Regions from separate parts of the Actinoplanes sp. HUAS TT8 genome, predicted to be linked through region 2. Evidence: riboswitches for the same ligand, from Rfam matches in the RefSeq annotation. Region 2 holds a riboswitch; each other region holds the start of a gene.
The links. A riboswitch is a leader RNA that binds a small molecule or an ion and turns the genes downstream of it on or off. The one in region 2 is predicted to bind cyclic di-AMP.
Positions count from the first base shown of each region.

Region 1 (7,349 bases), 910 kb from region 2:
GGGCTGGCGCTGAGTGAGGTGGGATCGGTGAACAACGAAGGCCACTTCCGGGCAGGATCGCGGATGCCTCCTGCCACCGAGCGGCCACAGCGCGTAGGCTGCACGACGGTGGAGGACAGGATCGGCCAGAGCGTGCGCTCGGCTCCCGGTGTGGAGCCGAGGCCGGATGCCGCCCCTTCACGGTCGGCCTCTCCGGTGCTGATGGACCGGCCGTTCGGGCACGGCGACATCACCGTGCTGCGGCACGAGGTGACACGTCTGCTGCCGACCGTCGGGGTGACCGGCGACCGCCTGTCGGGCTATGTGCTGGCGGTCAACGAGGTGATCACCAACGTGGTCCTGCACGCCGGCGGGCACGGCCGGATCGTGCTGCGGCTGGAGTCCGGCTCGGTCTGGTGTGTGGTCACCGACTCCGGTCCGGGCATCCCGGACGGGGGTCTGGACGGTGAGCTTCTCCCCGGCACTGACGAGATCGGGGGACGTGGTCTGTGGCTGGCGCACCAGCTGTGCGACGAGGTGACGACCGCGACCGGGCCCATCGGTACGTCGATCGGCCTGCGAATGGATCTTGCTTCGTTGAGCTGAGAGCTGAAACAGCAGCTTGAGCCGCTTATGAAACACCCAGGAAATGTGAAGGAGCCCTTCGCCTCTCGTCCTGGGGCGGGTGCGACTACATTGGGCGCGTGCTCGGACTTCCTTCCCAGGTGACCGCTTGCCTTTTCGATCTTGACGGGGTGCTGACGGACACCGCCCTTGTGCACAGTGCCGCGTGGAAACAAACGTTCGACGTGTTTCTCAAGTCGTGGTCCGAGCGGCATGATCAACCGTTCGTGCCGTTCGATTCCGGCGTCGACTATCACCGATATGTCGACGGCCGGCAGCGTGCTGACGGCGTTCGCACGTTCCTCGCCTCTCGTGGCATCACCCTGCCCGAGGGCACTCCCGACGACGATCCCGACCAGGACACCGTCAACGGCGTCGGCAACCGCAAGAACATCCTCGTGTTGCAGAAGATCAAAGAAGGCGCCGTTCAGGTCTACCCCGGCTCGGTGGAGTACCTGAAGGCCGCCAAGGCCGCCGGTCTGCGCCGTGCGGTCGTGTCGGCCAGCGCCAACTGCAAGGACGTGCTCGAGGCGGCCGGCATCGCCGACCTCCTGGAGGCCCGGGTGGACGGCGTCGTCGCGCGCGAGCTCAGCCTGCCCGGCAAGCCCAAGCCGGACACGTTCCTGCACGGGGCGAAGCTGCTCGGCCTCCCGCCGGAGAGCTGCGCCGTCTTCGAGGATGCTCAGGCGGGCGTGGCGGCCGGCCGTGCCGGCGGCTTCGGTGTCGTGATCGGCGTGGACCGGGTCGGCCAGGCCGACGCGCTGCGCGAGAACGGTGCCGACGTCGTAGTCACCGATCTTTCCGAACTTCTCTAATTCACCTTCAAGAAGAGGCACGACCGTGATCCGTGAACGGGCCTACCCCGTCGACCCCTGGCACATCCGGGAGACCCGGCTGGACTTGGACCTGCTGGCCCAGTCAGAGTCGGTGTTCGCGCTCTCGAACGGGCACATCGGGATACGCGGGAATCTGGATGAGGGCGAGCCGCATGGCTTGCCGGGTACGTACCTGAACTCGTTTTACGAGTTGCGGCCGTTGCCGCATGCCGAGGGTGGGTACGGGTTTCCGGAGTCCGGCCAGACGATGGTCAACGTGACCAACGCGAAGTTGATGCGGTTGTTGGTCGATGACGAGCCGTTCGATGTGCGTTACGGCGAGTTGCGGTCGCATGAGCGGTGTCTGGATCTGCGGGCCGGCACCCTGGAACGGACGGTGGAGTGGGTGTCGCCGTCGGGTCAGGGTATCCGGGTGCGGACGACGCGGTTGGTGTCGTTCACGCAGCGGGCGATCGTCGCGTTCCTGTACGAGGTGGAGCCCTTGGACGGGGCGGCCCGGTTGATTCTGCAGTCGGAGTTGGTGGCCAACGAGCAGTTGCCGCCGAGTAGTAAGGATCCGCGGGTCGCGGCGGTGCTGGAGAAGCCGTTGGTGGCCGAGGAGATGTTGGAGCAGCGCTCGGGTGGGTTGCTGGTGCATCGGACCAAGGCCAGTGATCTGCGGATGGCCACGGCGATCGAGCATCTGGTGGAGACCCCGGGCCGGCACGCGATCACCACCGAGGGCCACGGTGATTGGCTGCGCACGACGGTGGCGTGCCGGTTGGAGCCGGGGCAGAAACTACGCGTGGTGAAACTCGCTGCGTATGGCTGGTCGAGTGTCCGATCGCTGCCCGCCCTGCGGGATCAGGTGGGTGCGGCGCTGGCCAGTGCCCGTCTGGACGGCTGGGAGGGTTTGGTCCAGCAGCAGCGGGAGTATCTGGACGCGTTCTGGGATCACTCTGATGTGCGGGTCGAGGGTGACCCGGAGGTGCAGCAGGCGGTCCGGTTCGGGTTGTTCCACACGCTGCAGGCCGGGGCGCGGGCCGAGAAACGCCCGATCGGGTCGAAGGGCCTGACCGGGCCGGGTTATGACGGGCACACGTTCTGGGACGCCGAAACATTCGTGCTCCCGGCGTTGACCTATACGCAGCCGTCGGCGGCGGCGGATGTGCTGCGGTGGCGGCACTCGACCCTGGATCTGGCGCGGGAGCGCGCGCAAACGTTGGGGTTGCAGGGGGCGGCGTTCCCGTGGCGCACGATCCGTGGTCAGGAGTGTTCGGGGTATTGGCCGGCGGGGACGGCGGGTTTCCACATCGGCGCGGATATTGCTGATGCGGTGCGCCGGTATGTGCAGGCCACCGGGGACTACGACTTCGAGCGTGAGTGTGGTCTGGAGTTGTTGGTGGAGACGGCCCGGTTGTGGCGGTCGCTGGGGCACCACGATCGGCACGGCCGGTTCCACATCGACGGGGTGACCGGCCCGGACGAGTACACGGCGATCGTGAACGACAACATCTACACCAACCTGATGGCCCAGCAGAACCTGATGACCGCCGTGGACGCCTGCAAACGGCACCCGGACCTGGCCCGCCGCTTCGGTGTGGACGACGAGGAAGCCGCGTCGTGGCGGGATGCGGCGGCGGCGGTGCACATCCCGTACGACAAGGAACTGGGTGTGCATCAGCAGTGCGAAGGCTTCACCCGGTTGGAGGAGTGGGACTTCGAGAACACCCCGCCGGAGGGGTATCCGCTGCTGCTGAACTACCCGTACTTCGACCTGTACCGCAAGCAGGTCGTCAAGCAGGCCGACATGGTGATGGCCATGTACATCCGGGGTGACGCGTTCACCCCGGAGGAGAAGGTCCGCAACTTCGCCTACTACGACGCCCGCACCGTCCGCGACTCGTCGTTGTCGGCGTGTATCCAGGCGGTGATGGCAGCCGAGACCGGGCACCTCGAACTGGCCCACGACTATCTGGGCGAGGCCGCCCTGATGGACCTGCACGACCTGCACCAGAACGCCCGCGACGGCGTCCACGTCGCGTCCCTCGCCGGATCCTGGATCGCCCTGGTCGCCGGCCTCGGCGGCATGCGCGACTTCAACGGACAACTCGCGTTCGCACCGCGACTGCCCAGCCGGATCAACAACCTCGACTTCTCGCTGCTCTGGCACGGCCTGCGCCTACGAGTCAACGTCACCGCCGACGAGGTCACCTACTCGCTGCGCAACGGCGGCGGCTCGGCCCGACTCACCCTGCTGCACCACGGCAAAGAAATCGAAGTGACCCAGGTCCGCCCGGTGACCATGCCGATTCCGTCGGCCGGTCCGGTCGGTCCCTCGCCGACGCAGCCCGCGGGCCGCGCTCCGGTCCGCCGGGCCACCCCGCATCCATGATTTCTTCGCGTACGGCGTGAAAAAAGCCCCCGGTCCACGCGGACCGGGGGCTTTCTCGTGCTGTCGTCGAGCGCTACAGCAGCGACACGTGCACGTGGTCGGTGTGGTCGCTCGGACCGTGGTAGGCGTGCCAGTTGCCGGTCGCCGGGAACCAGATCTGCTTGTACCAGATCACGTAGTAGATCCCGAGCCGGTCGGCGTTGCGTACCAGGAACGCGGTGAGGTCGTTCCCATACCGCATCATGTCGTCGTTGTGCGCCACCGAGAAGCCGCTGTTCTGCAGGGACCAGTCGCAGGCCCGGCCCTTGGGATGCTCGAACGGACCGCCGTTGCGATGGCAGCCGACGAACCGGTTGAACCCGGCCTTCTTCACCTCCTGATAGAGGTGCAGGGTGCGCTTGGTGATGCAGCCGTCGGTCGTCGGGTCGTCCTGGTTGCAGGACTCCGGCGAGAAGCCGCCCTCGGAGTTGCGCGGTGCCGGCGCCGCGACCTTGGAGACCGCGTCGACGAAACCGTTGGTGATCGTCTTGTTGATGCCGGTCCCGCCGCCGAGCAGTTCGAGCTGGCCCTCGGCCGAGTCGTGCTGCTTCTGCTGGATCGTGAGCTGGGTCTTCTGGTTCTTGACCTCGGCGTCGATCTTCGCCTTGCTGTCGTTGATCGTCGCCAGCGCCGTGTTCAGCTCGTTCAGCTTCGCGTCGTGAAGCTTGTTGATCTCCTCCAGGGAGACCGCCTTGGCGATGAAGTCGGACGAGTCGTTGGCCTGGAGCAGGAAGCTCAGGCTGTTCAGCGTGCCGAACTCGTACTGCTGCCGGGCGATCGCGTTGACCTCGGGGATCAGCGCGTCCCGCGTCTTCTCGGCAGCGGCCTTCTTGACGTTCAGAGCGGCCTGGTTCTTCACCGAGGTCGCGTAGGCGGCCTTGGCGTTGACGAACCGGCGGTTGGTCGTCTCGAGTTGCGCGGAGAGGTCATCGCTGTCGTCACCCTCCGCGGGGGTCGACGAGCTGCCGCTGGGTGCGGCCTGTGCCGGCGTGACCGGTGCCACGAACATCGCGGTGGCGGCCACAAGCGGCGCCAGGGCAAGTATCAGCCACCGGCGGGGACGTGCGGTCATCAACAATCCTTCCTAGTCACCGCCGACCGAGTTAGCTGACGGGTTCGGGACGGAAGCTATCCCTACCGCATTACGCGGATTCACCCCAACTACCTGGTTCCCCGGCTCACCTTTCGGCGATTGGGCGGCGGCCTGCCGGCAACTCGGGGGCGGTGCCGTCCTGGCAGGACCGGCGGCCAGTTTACCTGAGATATCACGCGGTATCAGGACCGGAGAAACCGTCAAAACCGTTACCTGTTAACGACTTTCCGTAATGGTGTCACCAGTGGTGACCGGGCCGTAGCAATGGGTACGAGAACTGTCGATTCCTCGATCGAGTGGGTATGGTCGGTCCCGGTTCCCATCCAGGGAACCGCCGCCTAATCGCAACAACGAGCGAGCCGGGGATCCACGTTTCCTCCGGGGTGAATCCGCGACAGCGGTAGGGATTTCCTTCGTCCCGAACCCGTCAGCTAACCCGGCCGGCGGCCGACGGAAGGAAACAAGCCAGTGCAGCATGTGACTGCGCGGCGACGATGGGTGGCGGTTCTCGCGCTGCTGGTCGCCGCATGCGCGATAGTCGGCGCCGGCGCGCCGGCCTCCGCGGCACCCCGGCCCCTCGCCGCCCCCGGGGAGTCCGGCGACGACGGTGAGGGCGGTTCCAAGTCCCTGCTCGACAAACTCGACGAGGCCTCCAAGGGTTACGTCACGGCCAAGACCAAACTGCAGACGTCCAAGACGCAGCAGACCAAGCTGGCCGCGACGCTCAAAGAGCTCGACGCCGCGATCGGCCCCCAGCAGAAATCCCTGAACATGTACGCCGTGCAGGCCTACACGATGGGCCGGCTCGGGCCGCTGAGCGCGCTGCTCAGCGCCGACACCACCGAAGGCTTCCTGGACCGGGCCCAGCTGCTGACCACCGTGGCCGAGCGGCAGAACCAGGCCGTCTCCGACCTGCGGACCACCCGGGACAATCAGGTCAAGGCCAAGACCGCGATCGACGCGACCATCGTCGACCAGCAGCGGCAGGTGAACGTGATGGCCGCCCGCAAGACGCAGGCCGAGCAGGCGCTCAAGGAAGCGAACCAGGGCAGCGACTCCGGTGACGACTCGGGCAGCTCCGGCGGCAGCACGGACGCGTCCAAGCCCTCCGGCAGCCTCTCCGGCGGCTGCACCGTGGATGATCCGACCACCACCGGCTGCATCACCCCGCGCCTGAACTTCGCGTTGAAGCAGGCCCAGGCGGCCGGCTTCAACCACTACGTGGCCTGCTTCCGGCATCAGAACAGCGGGGAACACCCGAAGGGCCGGGCCTGCGACTTCGCCGCCGACAAGGGCGGCTTCGGCGGGGTGGCGACCGGCAGCAGCAAGACGTACGGCACGAACCTGGCCAACTACTTCATCCACAACGCGGACACGCTCGGCGTGCTCTACGTGATCTGGTTCAAACGGATCTGGCTGCCGAGCAGCGGCTGGAAGTCCTACTCGGGTGCGGGCGGGACGCCGTCGACCGACCATACGAATCACGTACATCTGTCAGTGACCTGATACGCAAGAAGCCCGGGCCGACGGCCCGGGCTTCTTGCTTCGTCGTGAGGACCTACTTCTTCATGTAGGTCTCGTACTCCTTGAGCACTTCCTCGGTGTCGCCGTCGGCGCGGATCTCGCCGGACTCCAGCCAGATCACCCGCTCGCAGGTGTCCCGGATCGACTGCTCGCTGTGGCTGACCAGGAACACCGTGCCGGCGTCCTTGCGCAGCTCGCGGACCCGCGCCTCGCTGCGGCGGCGGAACTTGGCGTCACCGGTGGCCAGCGCCTCGTCGATCAGCAGCACGTCGTGCTTCTTGGCCGCGGCGATCGCGAAGCGCAGCCGGGCCCCCATGCCGGACGAGTACGTCCGCATCGGCAGCGAGGCGAAGTCGCCGCGCTCGTTGATGCCGGAGAACTCGATGATCGAGGCCGCCTTCTCCTTGACCTCGGCCGGGCTCATGCCCATGGCCAGGCAGCCCAGCTCGACGTTGCGCTCGCCGGACAGGTCGTTCATCAGGGCGGCGTTGACGCCCAGCAGCGACGGCTGGCCGGAGGCGTAGATCGCGCCCTGGGCCACCGGCAGCAGACCGGCGACCGCGCGCAGCAGGGTCGACTTGCCCGAGCCGTTGCTGCCGATCAGGCCGATCGCCTCACCCTTGTAGGCGACGAAGCTGACGCCCTTGACCGCGTGCACCTCGCGCACGTTGGCCGAGTTGGTCTTGGTCACGAGCCGCTTGAGAGCCGAGAGCGGGCTGACCTGGTTCGCCCCGATCGCTCCGACGATCTTGTAGACGATGTGCGCGTTGTCCGCGATGACGGTCGGGACCTTCTCGATGTCAGCCACGGCCGTAGCCCTTCTCTCCGCGCCAGAAGTAGAGGAAGCCGCCGATGCTCACGACCACGGCCCAGATGGCGG
Region 1 covers NZ_CP195646.1:8,855,039-8,862,387, reverse strand. Annotated here, with positions in the region: gene ACSHV8_RS39385 (ABC transporter ATP-binding protein) at 1-13, shown strand, start outside; gene ACSHV8_RS39380 (ATP-binding protein) at 109-585, shown strand; gene ACSHV8_RS39375 (HAD family hydrolase) at 684-1,418, shown strand; gene ACSHV8_RS39370 (glycoside hydrolase family 65 protein) at 1,444-3,813, shown strand; gene ACSHV8_RS39365 (coiled-coil domain-containing protein) at 3,887-4,924, opposite strand; cyclic di-AMP (ydaO/yuaA leader) riboswitch at 4,930-5,061, opposite strand; cyclic di-AMP (ydaO/yuaA leader) riboswitch at 5,271-5,407, shown strand; gene ACSHV8_RS39360 (coiled-coil domain-containing protein) at 5,414-6,451, shown strand; gene ACSHV8_RS39355 (ABC transporter ATP-binding protein) at 6,504-7,277, opposite strand; gene ACSHV8_RS39350 (ABC transporter permease) at 7,270-7,349, opposite strand, start outside.
Region 1: linked by a shared signal. The riboswitch ahead of ACSHV8_RS39360 (coiled-coil domain-containing protein) and the one ahead of ACSHV8_RS35175 (NlpC/P60 family protein) in region 2 are both predicted to bind cyclic di-AMP.

Region 2 (7,349 bases):
CGGGCAGCCCCTGCGCGAAATCGCAGTGGTGCTGGCTGTACGCGAGCAGCTTGTGGATCATGAGTTGGGTGGCCGACAGCACCGGCATGTAGATCGCCTCGACCGAGATCCGCTCGGTGTCGGCCAGGGTCTCGTCGGTGACCGGCGTCTCCACCGGACGGAAGATCAGATCCACCATCCGGCCCTCCTCGAAGACCTTGACCAGCCAGTCCTCCGGCGGTTCCTCGGTCTCGAAGCCGACCCCGGCCAGCTCCTGCAGAGCCCGTTCCTTGTCCTGCTCGCGGATGAGGAAGTCCACGTCGTGATCGCTGGAGTGCCCTCCGTGGGCGTACACGGCGAAGCTGCCGCCCAGCGCGAAGGGGATCTCCGCCGTCTTCAGGGCCGCGGCGACACGCTTCATCGTGCCGGCCAGCCCCTCGTCGACGCGGTGCGGCATGGTGCCCTCCTGTGCTCGCCTGTCCAATTGATGACGACTACCCCGGGTAGCCGCACCTTGAACCCCCTCGGTGATCATTCTGGCCCGCTTCGACGGCATTACGAGGAGGAACGCAGCGTGCGAGGCCCGGCTACCGTCGGTTGGTATGTCCTCTCCCGTGCGCACCATCGCCCTGGTCGGCATCGACGGCTCCGGCAAGACCACGCAGGCCCGCCTGCTGGCCGAGAGCCTCGCCGCGGCCGGCCGCCCGGCGCGCTACCGGCAGAACGCGGGCGGGCGGGCCTGGTTCGGCCGGCTGGCCGTCCGGTTCGGCCGCCGTGACGCCGAGGACCTGCTCGGCCGCCGGCTCATGCTCCTGACCGAGTCCCTGCTGCGCTGGCTCGCCATCGCCCGGACGCTGCTGCGGCGCGCGGTCCGCCGGGAGGTCGCGGTCATGGACCGCTTCGCGGTGTGCCAGTACGCGAGTCTGCGCGCCCACGGGGCCGGCCCGGCCGCCGAGCGGCGCGCCCGGCTCGCCTACCGCTTCTTCCCGCGCCCGGACGTGACGTTCTTCCTGGCCGTCGACCCGGCGGTGGCCCAGCAGCGGATCGTCCGCCGCGGCACCGACCACGAGTCGATGGAGTACCTGACCGCGGCCGACCGCGCGTACCGGTCGATGCCGGAGTTCTCGAACTTTGTCGTCATCGACGCGAATCGCTCACCGGAGGAGATCCGGTCCGCGATCGGCGCCGCCCTCACCCAGGCGGCCGTGCCGGCTCAGCGCCGGGTCCGCGTGCGAACCCTGGTGCTGGCCGGCGTGCCGGTGGTTGCCGGAGCCGCGGTTCTCGGCTGGCAACTCGCTGAGTCTCTCTGAGCGGGTCAGGCCTGGCCGTAAACGGGGATCCGGGCCCCGCTGATCGGCCCGGAGGCGTCCGAGGCCAGGAACAGGATCGTCTGCGCGATCGTGGCCGGGCTCACCCAGCGGCTCTGGTCGGCGTCCGCCATGGACACCCGGTTGGTCGGCGTGTCGATCACGCTGGGCAGCACCGTGTTGCAGCGCACGTGCTGCTTCTTGTATTCGGCAGCCACCGTGTCGGCGAACGCGAGCACCGCCGCCTTGGACGCGATGTACCCGGCCGCGCCGGGGAAGGGCGCGAGCGCGGCCCGGGACGAGACGCAGACCACCGAGCCGCCACCGGCCGCGACCAGGTGCGGCAGCGCGGCCGCGGTGGTCAGGTAGGTGGGACGCAGGTTGGCGGTGAACATCGCCTCGAACTCCTCGACCGGCGTGTCGGCGATCAGGCCGCCACCGCCGTACCCACCGACGAGATTGACCACCGCCGTTAGCGGGGCCTCGGGATCGCCGGCGGCGGCCGTCGCGGCAGCGGCGGCACCGGCCGGGTCGGTCAGGTCGGCCGGAACGGCGACGACACCGGCCGGCAGCCGGTCGACGGAGCCGGGACGGGCCGGGGCCACCACCCGCCACCCCGCGGCCAGGAACGCCGCGATGGTGGCGGAGCCGAGCCCGCCGGTGCCGCCCGTCACAAGAGCAGTGTTGGTCATGGGGAGATCCGAACAGGTTGTCACCCGGCCGTGGGTGTGCTTTTCCTCACTACCACGCCCCCCAGCGGCCCTCACGGGGAATGTCACCGCATCGGGGAACGTCACCCGTGCGGGCGAGTGAAAAGAGGCGTGGCGTGCCGCAGTGTGGCCGATGGTCCCGTTCGGCCGGCGCGGCCGGGTCGGACGCGATCAATTCGATGTTCGCGTTTGTTTCAGGCCTGTCGGCGACCGGTCGATGCTGCACGTGAACCCCAAGGGCGAACAAGCCGTAATACCGGGTGTCCGCACCAGGGTGACGAGCATCGCGGCGCCCAGGTGATGCCCGTCGCTGTGGACGATGAGAGGCCGATGGTGTTATGAGGCGCGGTACGGGTATCCGTCTATCCGCAAGACGGTCGCAGAGAGATCGCGCTCAGCTACCGCGCACTGGGCTCTCAGGTAAGACCCAGGCATTCGTGACACTTTCGATCAGCCGGCAGGAATCAGCGCAGGCAGCCATTTGTTGTGTAGATGTCAGCAACCGCAATGCACGAGCTGCGGACGTTACGGGAGAGGGCTGATGGACGCAGGTATTGCCCGTAACAGGGTTAGTGACGGCAATGAGGGGACCGTGGGCAACGTGGAGAAGAACACCGTGATGCGTACCGACCAGGTTGCCGAGGAGCGCGACCTCGTCGGAGTCTACCTGCACGAAATCTCCCGGACGCCGCTGTTGGACGCCGCGCGTGAGGTCGAGCTCTCCAAGTCGATCGAGGCGGGCCTCTACGCCGAGCACCTGCTCGAGCAGGGCGAGGCGCGTCGTGGCATCAGCCGGGAAGAGCTCGAGCGGATCGTCGCCGAGGGCAGCAAGGCAAAAGACCTGTTCATCCGGGCCAACCTTCGGCTGGTCGTCTCCATCGCCCGCCGCTACGTGCGCTCCGGCATGCCGATGCTCGACCTGATCCAGGAGGGCAACACCGGCCTGGTCCGCGCCGTCGAGAAGTTCGACTACGAGCGCGGCTACAAGTTCTCGACGTACGCGACGTGGTGGGTCCGCCAGGCCATCAGCCGGGCGATCGCCCAGCAGGAGCGCACCGTGCGCCTCCCCGTGCACCTGGTCGAGGACGTCAACCGGATGCGTAACGTCACCCGCCAGCTCGTCCGCGAGCTCGGCGGCGACCCGGAGCCGGAGCAGATCGCGGCCGCCCTGGGCGTGACCGTGGAGCGGGTCAACGAGCTGACCCGCTGGGCCCAGGACACCGTGTCCCTGGACACCCCGGTCGGCGACGACGGCGACACCAACCTCGGTGACCTGGTCGCCGACAGCGACGCCCCGTCGCCCGAGGAGATCGTGCTGAGCGCACTGGAGCGCCAGCGCATCGAGGGCCTGCTGAACCACCTGGACGACCGCTCGGCCGGCATCATGCGGGCGCGGTACGGCCTGGAGGACGGCCGCGAGCACTCGCTGACCGAGGTGGCCTCGCGCTTCTCGCTCAGCCGGGAGCGGATCCGCCAGCTGGAGATCCAGGCGCTGGGCCGGCTGCGTGAGCTGGCCCGGGCCGAGGGCCTGCAGGCCGCCTGATCCACCGACAGAACTTCTGATCGACCGACAGCACGAAGAAGGCCGGTACCCCCGAGGGGCACCGGCCTTCTGCTTGTCCGCGGTGTTACAGAACCCGGCCGTATCCGTCCGGGGTCATGATGTTGATGCTGCGATGCAGGACGTCCCGCCCGGCCGACGGCGCGTCGATGATCATGCCGTCGCCGACGTAGATCGCCACGTGCCCGCCGCTGCGGTAGTACACCAGGTCACCGGGCTGGAGCTTGCTCTTGTCGGTGAAGAACTGGGCGTACGGTTTGTTCTTCTGCTGCGCGGCGCTGTGCGGCAGCGTGTGGCCGGCCTTGGCCCACGCGGCCATGGTCAGACCCGAGCAGTCGTACGAGTTCGGGCCGGCGTCGCCGAAACCGTACGGCTTGCCGATCTGCTTGAACGCGAAGGTCACCGCGACACCGGCGTCACCCGAGATGGTGGGGATGGGACCGGTGTAGGACCCCGAGTTCTCGGTGGCGCTGCCGTAGAGGTCCTCACGCATGTCGTACAGCTTCTTGAGGTCCTTCTTGATCTTCGTGGTCTGGGCGTCCAGCTCCTTGGACTGCAGCGTCTGCTTGGTCTGCTGCGTCTTGAGAGCCGTCTGCCGGTCCGTGAAGGTCTGCGTGGTCTCGGTGAAGGCGTCGATGTCCTGCTGGTTCGACCGGCTGAGCTGCTCGAGGTAGCTCATCCGCTGCAGGAGATCCTTCTGGTTGCTGCTGAGCAGGATCTCCGCCGGCCCGACCGGTCCCGTCATGTACGACGAGGTGGCGATCTTCTGCATGCGGGCGGAGGCCTGGGTGAGCGCCGCCTGGGCGGGCTTCAGCGAGGCGTTCAGCTTGGTGATGTCGCCCTGGGTCTTCTTCAGGGCGATCTTGCTGTTGTTGTATGCCTCGGTGACGTCCTCGAGCTTGTTGGAAGCGGTGGTGATCTGCTTCTCCAGCTCGGCCTTGGACGGGGCCGCGTGCGCGGCGGTAGCTCCCGACGTGGTGATCGCCAACGCGGTCAGCGCGACCACCAGCGCCCGGAGCCTGGTACGGGGGTGTGGCACTGGTCAGGGGCCCTTCTTCCGCTTCTGGCCGCCTACCGGGTTAGCTGACGGGTTCGGGCTCGGAAGACTGGCCCTACCGCTCACAACGCGGATTCACCCCAGGAAGTGGTTCCCCGGTTCGCGGCGGCACCGGCCCGGGGGATGGGCCGAGCGCCGCCCATGATTCGGCGGCGTTGGCCGGCGCCACGGCAGGTTTGTGGCTGCGGACCGAACCAACCGCATCAACTTATCGGGGTAGAAAACAAAATCAAGTACTGGCCGAGTGAAATTTGGCAATAGTCGGTCTTGCGAACTTAATCCCGATAACCGGCTGTCATTCGGCCCGCGCTGAGCGTTATTTAGATGAGCTTTTCAGCGGGCGGCGGCGAGTTCCGCATTCGGAACCCAGCGGCGCGTGACCCGGCGCTCGGCCCAGAACGAGAAGAACGGAATGGTGCCCGCGAGCATCACGATGATCATCCGGCGGAACGGCCAGCGCGCCCGGCGCGACAGGTCGAACGTGAGGAGCAGATAGATCATGTAGAGGAAGCCGTGCAGCGGGCCGATCACCGCGACCACCGTGTCGTTGTCGCCGATGTACTTCAGCGGCATGCCGACCAGCACGAGAACGACCAGGAACACGCCGACGATCCAGGCGATGATCCGATAGCGGGTGAGGGCGCCCTGCACGGGGGGATCTCCTTATTTCTTGGCGGTGCGGTAATCGGCCGGGCGGGCGCCGGGGTGCTCGGCCAGCCAGGCCAGATAGTCGTTGTAGGCCTGAAGCTCGGAGTCGGACTCGGCCGACGCGGCCGGCCGCACGGCGACCCGGACCGGGCGGCCCAGGGTGACCGGCGCCTGCGGATCGTGGACCACGGGCTCCTCGACGGCGGGCTCCTCGCCCGCCGGGTCGGACTTGCGGCGGAACAGCTGGATCTCCCGGATCCAGATGAACACCACGAAACCGGCGAAGACCGGCCACTCGAACATGTAACCCCAGCTGAGGGAGTTGCCCCCGGTCGCCCGGCTGAACTGCCACCACCCGAGCCCCAGACAACCCGCGGTCAGCACCAGCGCCAGGACGTGCCGGGCGATCCACGCCGGAGTCCACAGCCCTTTCATGCCCACGAGACTACCGGCGGGTTTGGTGATCGCCCGCACGGGCAAGCGTCAACACACGGACCTCGAATCGCAAGCGGAGGCGCACCATGGCGGACGCTCGATCCTCGACCGGCGCGACAGCCGACTTCGGCACCGGCGTCGACCCCGCGGTACTGGCCGACGACGACCTGTTCCGCGAACTGGCCAGCCTGCATCGAACCCGGCTGGAGACGCTGCGCCACGGGCCGGACGCGGCGCTGGAGAACCACTTCCGGCGCACCGCGGAACTGGAGACCGAGTACATGGCCCGCTTCCCCGGGCGCGAGGTCGACCCGGAAAGGCTCACCCAGGCGTTCTGACCCTCGCCTCGCCGAAGGGACCCCCCCACACATGTCCACCCTGCAGGAGAAGGCCGCCGCGGTGGCCCGCGCCTACGCGCCCCACGACCACCGGCCGCTCGGCGGCTACCTGGCCGCGATGGGGGCGTTCGGCGCACTCGCGGCCAGCCTGGCCGCGGCCGCCCGGCTCACCGGCCGGCCCGTCCCCGAACGCCCGGCCGTCGCCGACGTGGTGCTGATCTCCCTGGCCACCCACAAGCTCAGCCGCCTGATCGCCAAGGACTCGGTGACCAGCCCGCTGCGGGCGCCGTTCACCCGCTACACCGAGCCGGCCGGGGCGGCCGAGCTCAACGAGGAGGTCAGGGACTCCGGCAGCGGCCTCAAGCACGGCATCGGCGAACTCATCACCTGCCCGTTCTGCCTGGCCGCGTGGGTGGCCACCGGGCTCACCGGCGGGCTCGTGCTGGCCCCCCGGCTGACCCGGCTGGTGGCCACCGCGCTGACCGCCACCGCCGCCTCGGACTTCCTGCAGATGGCCTACTCCATAGCGAAGGAGAAGGCCGAGTGACGAGCGTTTGACTGTTAGTCAGGTCACAATCACTGCCGGAATCAGGGGCGGGTGCCGAAGGTTATCTACGGATGCCGGTGTGCCCAGTGTCCCCGGGCCTCACCCATCGCCTGCATGGAATACCGTTCGGCTGGAGCCATGCTGAGCCACTCGCCGCGAGGCGACCTGCACACCGGCATCTACTTCGTTCGGCCCCCGGGAACTCCCGGGGGCCGAAACTGTATTCAGGCGCCGATCGGGTTTAAACGGACAACACCCCCCGATCGGGGCACCGAACCGAGCCGTCTCCGGATCGACATGGCAGTATCCGTCGGGTGTCAGTACCGCAACGTCGCGTACCGGCCGCGCAGCGCGGCACCCGGATCCGCCGTCGCACCACCTCCGGTGGGGTGACCGCCCCCGGCCAGGCCCGCCGGCTCGTCGCCGCGGGCCGCCCCCGGCACACCAGCGCCGCCCTGCTCGGCGTCCACGGGCCCCACCCGGTCGAACTGGCCGGGCTGCTGCACGAGGTCACCGTGCGGATCCTGACCGCCGACACGGTCGCCCAGGCCCTCGACCGGCTCGCCGCGCTGGCCGCCGGCGCGCTGCCCGGCACCGTCCGCTGCACGGTCGCCCTGATCACCGAAGGTGGCCCGGTCACCGTCGCCGCCGCCGGCACCGCCGGCGAGACCTCCGACACTTTGCAGTACGCCGAGGGCAACGGCCCCGGCCTCGAAGCCGCCCGCACCCGCACCCTCATCACATCGGCCGACCTCGGCGCCGACGAC
Region 2 covers NZ_CP195646.1:7,943,304-7,950,652, reverse strand. Annotated here, with positions in the region: gene ACSHV8_RS35195 (nucleotidyltransferase) at 1-436, opposite strand, end outside; gene ACSHV8_RS35190 (dTMP kinase) at 582-1,289, shown strand; gene ACSHV8_RS35185 (SDR family NAD(P)-dependent oxidoreductase) at 1,295-1,978, opposite strand; gene ACSHV8_RS35180 (sigma-70 family RNA polymerase sigma factor) at 2,538-3,539, shown strand; gene ACSHV8_RS35175 (NlpC/P60 family protein) at 3,625-4,596, opposite strand; cyclic di-AMP (ydaO/yuaA leader) riboswitch at 4,611-4,746, opposite strand; gene ACSHV8_RS35170 (DUF3817 domain-containing protein) at 4,948-5,265, opposite strand; gene ACSHV8_RS35165 (hypothetical protein) at 5,278-5,697, opposite strand; gene ACSHV8_RS35160 (DUF6158 family protein) at 5,784-6,035, shown strand; gene ACSHV8_RS35155 (DUF1360 domain-containing protein) at 6,067-6,582, shown strand; gene ACSHV8_RS35150 (ANTAR domain-containing protein) at 6,897-7,349, shown strand, end outside.

Region 3 (7,349 bases), 750 kb from region 2:
GGCGCTCACGGTCCAAAACCCGTCCAAAACCCGCCACCAGCCCCAGCCGACGGCGCCGCCCAGCCCGCAGGCCCCGGCCAAGGTCCCAGCTGGCGCTCACGGCTGCAAAACAGCCCAAAAACAGCCGTCAGCACCAGCCAAGCCCGCAACCAGACCGCCCAGCCCGCTGGCCCGCCGCGGCGGGGCGCAGCGCGGCGGGGCGCAGCCCGGCGCAGCGCAGCCCGGCGCAGCGCAGCCCGGCGCGGCGCAGCCCGGCGCGGCGCAGCCCGGCGCGGCGCAGCCCGGCGCGGCGCAGCCCGGCGCGGCGGGGCGGGGCGGGGCGCGGCGCGGGGACTGGCTGGTGCTCACGGCTGCAAAACAGCCCAAAAACAGCCGTCAGCACCAGCCGGGCCCGCAACCAGACCGCCCAGCTCGCTGGCCCGGCACGGCCCGGCGTCGCGCGGCGCGGCGCGGGGTCCGGCTGGTGCTCACGGCTGCAAAACAGCCCAAAAACAGCCGTCAGCACCAGCCGGGCCCGCGCCCGACCCGCCAGCCTGGTGGGCCGCCAGGCCGCCAGGCCGCCAAGCCGCCAAGCCGCCAAGCCGCCAAGCCGGTGGGCGGGTGGGGCGGTGGGCAGGATTGGGGATTGGCTGGTGCTGGCGGCTGGAAAACGGTGTGGGCTAAACCGTCAGTGCCGGCTGGGGTTGGGTGGGTGGTGGGGTTTTAGGGGGTGGTGGCGGCGAGGACGGCGGCGCGCGGGCTGGACAACACCAGGCGGCCGGGCAGCAGGTCGGCGGCCGGGGCCATGCTCGGCTGGGCCAGAACGATCACGTCGGCCGCCACGTCCCGCAGCTGCTCGGCTATCACCGCGTGATAACTCGCCAGCTCCCCGGCCTCGAAGAACGCCCAGGCGTCCAGGCAGGGCACCGGCACCAGATCGGCCGAAGGGTCCTCATCCAGCAACAATCCGGTCGTCGGTTCCAGCGTGGACTCCACCGCGTAGGCCACCGCGATCCGCCCGCCGGCCGCGACCGCTGCTCGCGCCATCGGTCGGTCCGCGCGTAGCACCCCGGCCCGTTCGGCTTCCGGACCGATCGTCGAGCAGGTGCAGACGATCACGTCCGCCCCGCCGAGTTCCGCCAGCCGCGCCCGCACCCGTTCCTCGACCGGAATCCCGGCCCGGGCATCGGCCAGCAGGCTGGGGTCGACCACGTGCTCGTCCCGCCATCCCGGCGCCAGCGAGGCGACCAGCCCGCGGAACGTCGCCACATGAACCTCGGCGGTGTGCAGGAACCCGATCGTGCTCACTCGAACACCGTAGTGGCCTCGGGAACCCCACGAGCCCGCGCCACCGTCACCGCCTCTCCCTCGACCCGCTCCCGTCGGGCGGCTGTGAGCGGCCCGAACGTGGTCACGGTCAGATCCACTCGTTTCTTCCCGGCCATCCGTGGCCGCCACACCCCGGCGATCTCCCCGTCGAGCAGCACCACGCCGGGGTTGCCGAGGACCCGCCAGACCTCTTTGTGTCGCTCCTGGTCAGGCACCAGCAGATCCCGATCGCGGCCTTGGAGCAGCGGATCCATCGCCGGGAGCAGCCGCGCCTCCTTCGGCGTGGCGGCCGACTCCAGCGCGGTCACGCTCGCCGCCGGCAGCCACGCCTTGCGCCCGTCGATGCGCACCTCGGCCAGCTCGGCCGGCCACACCGCGCGGATCTCCGCGGTCGTGCTCTGCAGGTATTTCGCCACCTCGGCGGGGCCGGCCGGCCCGAGAAACCGCAGGTACGTCGTGATCAGCTCGCCGATGCCGTGGTTGGCCTCGGGAATCGGGCCGGTCGCCAGCGGCCCCAGCATCGCGTCGCGCCCGCGGGACAGCACCTGGACGCCCCCGGCCAGCCCGGCCTGCTGCCACACGTTCCCGGAGACGTGCCGGGCCCGGCAGGTCTTGCACTCGAACGTCAGCTCGCGCGGCACCCGCGCGCTCACCCCGGTGCTCGCCTCACCGCGGGGCATCGGCTCCCGCACCACTTCGCGGAACGCCTCGGCCGTGGCGCGCAGGGCCGCGACCCCGAGGCGCCCGCCGTCGGGGATTGCCCCGCTCTTGATCCGCGCGCTCGCGTCGGCGTCGCCGACCGGCCAGAGTCGCGCTGTCAGCGCGGCGACGTCGTCCCGCCGGTGCAGGTGTGGCGCCCCGCGGGCCGCCCAGACGGTGACCAGCCGATCGTCCTCCAGGTCGGCGGCGGTGCGGGCGGCGAGGGCGACGTGGGTCGAGCCCGGTGTGTATTCCTGCACGCCCAGGTCCAGCACCGGCAGGTCGGCGGGTCGCGCGTCGCCCCGGTCGGTGAGCCCCAGCGCGGCCAGTCGATAGGCCATCACCTGCGCACGATCCACGGTGATCACTCGCCCCACCCCCGGTTGCTCAAATGCGACGACCGTACCGCCGGGATGCGACATTTCTCAGGCGTTCCCGTCGTGCGCCGGGCAGCCCCTCCACGTACTCCCAGGTGTCCAGGCTCGTGGGGCCGTAAGGCCCCTCCTGCGGGATCGGTGGCTCGCCGGTCAATCGGTACCCGCACCGGCGCGCCACCGCGGTGCTGGCCGTGTTGCCCGGGTCGATCCGCAGCAGCAGCCGGTTCAGTCGCAGCGTGCCGCACGCATATTCGGTGAGCAGCGACAACGCGGCCGCCGCGAGCCCGCGACGCCGATAGGCGGCTCCGACCAGGTAGCCCAGCTCGGCCTCGCGCAGCCCCTCCTCGACGCCGAAGAGCAGCACCTCGCCCAGCGGCGCCCGCCCGTCGGTGGTGATCGCGAGCTGGATCCGCCGCCCGGTCAGCCGCCCCTGCCGGGCCCGTTTCAGGTAGGCCAGCCCGGCCTCGACGTCGAACGGCGACGGCATCGGCGTCCACCGGGCGATGTCTGGTTCGTCGAGGATCGCGACGAGATCTTCCAAATCGTCGGGCATCCATTCCCGCAGCACGACGCCATTGCCCGCCAACGTCAGCGGGTGCGGCAGCGGGCTGGCGGTCACTCTTCGCATCCTGCCCGGAAAGACCCGTATGCGGCTAGTGGCGATCCACAGACGACCGCTGTTGATTCCTGACCGTCCAACCGTCGGATTACCGATCGCGCCCGGCGGCGGCTTCGGCCCACCCGGTCAGAGCTTGCGCGCGCTGATCTCCAGCCCGGCGGCCTGGAGGCGGGTGACCAGCGCGTCCCCGATCCCGGTGGCCGGCGTCAGCACCCCGCCCTCGGACGGCGGCAGCGACTCCCGGTCCAGCGCCAGTGCGAGCGCCGCTTCTCCGAGCATCACCGAGGTCGCCGCATAACCGGGGTCGCCCTTGGCCCGCACCCGCGCCGTGTACCGCGCGCCGGTCGACGTCGTCGTGAAGATGTCCATGGTGAAGTGGCCGGCCTGCCGTTCCCGTTCGCTCGGCCCGGTGCCCGGCTTGGGCAGGAGACGGTCGAGCACGAACCGGGCCGGCGGCACCGCGAGCCCCGCGAAGAGGGCGCCCAGTCCCAGCTTGGTGCCGTACGCGATGACCGGCGACAGCGGGGACGCGCCGACGCTCATCGCCTCGCGGTACCGGAAGTTCCGCCCGTAGGCCCAGGATCGCAACGCGTTGCTGCGCCGCACCACCCGCGTGTTGTAGGACGCCATCACGAACGGCGCGAGTCGCCCGCGCAGCCGCGGGTCCACTTCGGAGGCCGGGAACGTGTCCAGGTCGCTCTGCCGGGGCAGTTTCGGTTCGGCCTTGCGGTCGGGGCTCAGCGAGTACGGACTTCCGGCCACCCGCCGCAGCGCCGGGTCCTTCTTCATGTCGTCGACCTGGTTGCGCATCGAGTCGATGGTGCCGCCGCTGGCCCCGCCGCGCATGCTCGTCACCACGAGCGTGGTGTCGGTCAACTCGCCCGCGCCGTCCGATTCGACCAGCTTGTGGAGGACGTGGACGCCGATGTCGGACGGGATGGAGTCGAAGCCGCAGGAGTGGACGATCCGCGCACCGGTGCTGCGAGCGAGTTCGTGGTTCGCGTCGATGCTGTCCCGGGCGAACAGCACTTCACCGGTCAGATCAACGTAGTCGGTGCCGGTCGTCGCGCAGGCGTGCGCAAGGGCGTGGCCGTATTTCGCGTACGGCCCGACCGTGGTGACCACCACCCGGGTGCGTCCGGCCAGCGTGGTCAGCGCCTCGGTGTCGGCCGCGTCGGCGACCAGAACCGGCCAGTCGACGCCGAGCCGGTCCCGAACCGCCGCCAGTTTCTCCGCCGAGCGGCCGGCCAGCGCGATTCGGGTGCCGGCCGGTGCGTGTCCGGCGAGATATTCCGCCACCAGTACGCCGACGAAGCCGGTCGCACCGTAGACGATCACCTCGAAGTCGCGTGAACGATCACTCATGGTCGGAGATTGTGCACCCCGGACCGCGTCCAGGGGAACTGGCCGGTAACAACCGCGCGGAAACCCTTGTACAGGACCGGAGTCGCATGAGCACGCAGCCGGGATCCGAACGAGCGCGGCATTTTTACCCAGTCGTGCGAGCGCTAAGCCTATGGAGAGCGGCTTTCCCCCGTATGCGCGACCACGTGGGTGGCAAGTCGCGCCACGATTGAAGAACTCAGGGAGTTATTCACACAAAGGAAGATCAAAGCGGCTAATTTGTGAGAACAAAGTCACCGGCCCCGCTTCCGGACGTAGTCAGTCCAGTGAGGTGGTGGCTACCGTCGGCAGTCCGCAATCGCGGACACCGTGGCCGGAACGCCGAGTCCTGCCTGCTGGTCACGGTCAACAACACACAGGCATGGAGCGGGGGACCCACAAGTTCCTCGGCGCGCTCGAACCGGAGCGCGCCTCGGGGTGAAGCCGCTCACGCGGCCGGGCTCCTCGGCCCGAACCCGACAGCTCACCTCGTAGGCGTGGAGGGAAAACTTCATGCTTCACCTGAACAAGCGGGTTCGTCGTGTCCTCTCCCGGCGAGCCCAGTCCCCGCGCGCCCTTTTACGGCCGATGCCGGCCGAGCGCGCTCCATCAGGGCCCCAGCACCGCGCGGTCTCCAAGCGGACCCGGGTCCGGCGTGCTCTCGGCATCACGATCGCCGGGCTGGCCGGCGCCGTGGGCCTGCTGGCCGTCGAGTCCGCACCGGCCAGCGCTGCCCCGAACGTGAACTGGGACGCCGTGGCCCGATGCGAATCCGGCGGCAACTGGCGGATCAACACCGGCAACGGCTATTACGGCGGCCTGCAGTTCAGTCGTTCGACGTGGCGTGCTCACGGCGGCGGCAAATACGGCTCCACGGCCAATCTCGCCTCCAAGAACGAGCAGATCACGGTCGCCGAACGGGTGCTGCGCAGCCAGGGGATCCACGCCTGGCCCACGTGCGGCCGCCGGGGCCTGACCAGCGCCCGGACCACCACGAAGGTGAGCCCTTACCGCCTGGCCTCCTACAACACCGCGTTGAAGACCACCGGCACCTACGTCGTGCGGCGTGGTGACACGTTGTCCGGCATCGCCGCGCGCCACCACGTCCGCGGCGGCTGGCGGGCCCTTTACCGCGCCAACGCGACCCGTCTGAGCAACCCGAACCACCTCAGGGTCGGTCAGCGCCTGGCGCTCTGACGAATTCCGGCTGGTCGAGCACCCGCAGCCACGTTCCGTCGGGCTGCCGGCGGACCACCTGCGCCCTCGCCCCGGCCCCGTCTTTCGGCGGTGTCGAGGTGAGGGCCAGGTCGCCGCTGATCAGGGTCGGCAGCGGGGGCTCGGGCTCGAACCGGGGCATCCTGGGCAGCAGCTCGGCCCAGAGCTTCTGGATCGCGGCGCGGCCGACCGTCTGGCTGCCCGGCGGGAAGGCCATCACGGCCTCCTCCTCATACAGCAGCGCGAGGCCTTCGGCGTCCTTCGCGTTGGCGCGCTCGACGAACAGGCGCGTCAGGTCTTCGGGTCGGTGGGCCTTCTCGCGTTCGGTCATGACTCCACCCTCCTCCGGCCCGATCCACAAGTCCAACAGATAGTTCTTCTAGCTACTACAATTCCTACTCATGGATTTGCGGCAGCTGGAGTACTTCGTCGCGGTCGCCGAGACCGGCAGTTTCACCCGCGCCGCCGAACGGGTGCACATCACCCAGTCCGGGGTGAGTGCCCAGGTCAAAGCGTTGGAGCACGAGCTCGGGGCCGAGCTTTTCGTCCGCAGCGGGCGGACCGCCCGGCTCACCGACGCCGGTTCCGTCGCGCTGCGCCACGCCCGGGCCGCGCTCGACTCGACGCTTGACCTGCGCGACGCCATCGACGACGTGAAAGGCCTGGTCCGGGGGCGGCTGACGATCGGGATGGTGATCGGCTGCGAGGTCGCGCCGCTCTTCGACGCGCTCGCCGCCTTCCACGACGATCATCCGGGCATCGAGGTCGAGCTGACCGAGGCGAATTCGGATCAGCTCGTCGCCGGTGTCCGGGCCGGCGCGATCGACGTCGCTCTGGCCGGGCTGGCCGGCGAGCCGCCGGAACATCTCGCGTCGCACGTCATCGTCAGCGAGCCGCTCGTCGCGCTCACCTCCCCCGGCAGTGAGCTGGCGCGACGCGGCCGCCTGGCGATCACCGGGCTCACCTCGTACCCAATAATCTGTCTTCCGCAAGGCACCGGCATCCGTGACGTGCTCGACCGGGCCGGGATGGCCGGGCTCGGGCTGCGACCGCAGGTCGCACTCGTCGCGACGTCGCCGGAAACCGTCGCCGGCCTGGCCCGCCGGGGTCTCGGGGTGGCCATCCTGAGCGAGTCGATGGCCGCCGCCCACCCGGATCTGATCGCCGTCCCGATCGACGGCATCGAGATCCCGGCCCTGCTGGCCCTGGTCTGGGTCGAGCGCACGAGTCCGGCGCTCGCCGCCTTCCTCAAGCACTGCCGAGCCGCCTTCGGCTGACCCTCAAAAAACCATCAAAATCCGCTTACGGTACGGCCATAGCACCGCCCTGACATGCGGAAAGGCCCCCGCCGCGCTGATCGCGACGAGGGCCTCCCGGCCTGTCAGGTGTTACCGCGTGATCGTCCGGAAGTAGACCTTGGCGGCCGAGGTGTTACCGGCCTTGTCCACCCCCCAGTACGAGATCCGCAGGATGCCCGTCTTCACGCCGGTGACCCGGACGCTCCACGTGCTCCCGCTGAACGACGCGTTCACCACCTCAGCCTTGGCCAGGGCGGACGTCCGCGAGGACGCCTTGACCCACTTGCCGTGGCTGTAGTAGTACCAGTGGCTGCCCCGCTGCTCGGTCAGCTTGACCCGGACCGAGCGGACACCGAGACCGGTGTCGCTGACCGAGCCGGTGACCTTGGCCCACGAGGTCGCGCGGTTGGGGCCGCTCGGCACCTTCAGGGTGACCTTGGGCGCCCAGAC
Region 3 covers NZ_CP195646.1:8,693,786-8,701,134, forward strand. Annotated here, with positions in the region: gene ACSHV8_RS38630 (hypothetical protein) at 703-1,287, opposite strand; gene ACSHV8_RS38635 (winged helix DNA-binding domain-containing protein) at 1,284-2,375, opposite strand; gene ACSHV8_RS38640 (GNAT family N-acetyltransferase) at 2,395-3,003, opposite strand; gene ACSHV8_RS38645 (saccharopine dehydrogenase family protein) at 3,130-4,368, opposite strand; cyclic di-AMP (ydaO/yuaA leader) riboswitch at 4,718-4,898, shown strand; gene ACSHV8_RS38650 (transglycosylase family protein) at 4,900-5,583, shown strand; gene ACSHV8_RS38655 (YybH family protein) at 5,555-5,932, opposite strand; gene ACSHV8_RS38660 (LysR family transcriptional regulator) at 6,003-6,878, shown strand; gene ACSHV8_RS38665 (ExeM/NucH family extracellular endonuclease) at 6,990-7,349, opposite strand, start outside.
Region 3: linked by a shared signal. The riboswitch ahead of ACSHV8_RS38650 (transglycosylase family protein) and the one ahead of ACSHV8_RS35175 (NlpC/P60 family protein) in region 2 are both predicted to bind cyclic di-AMP.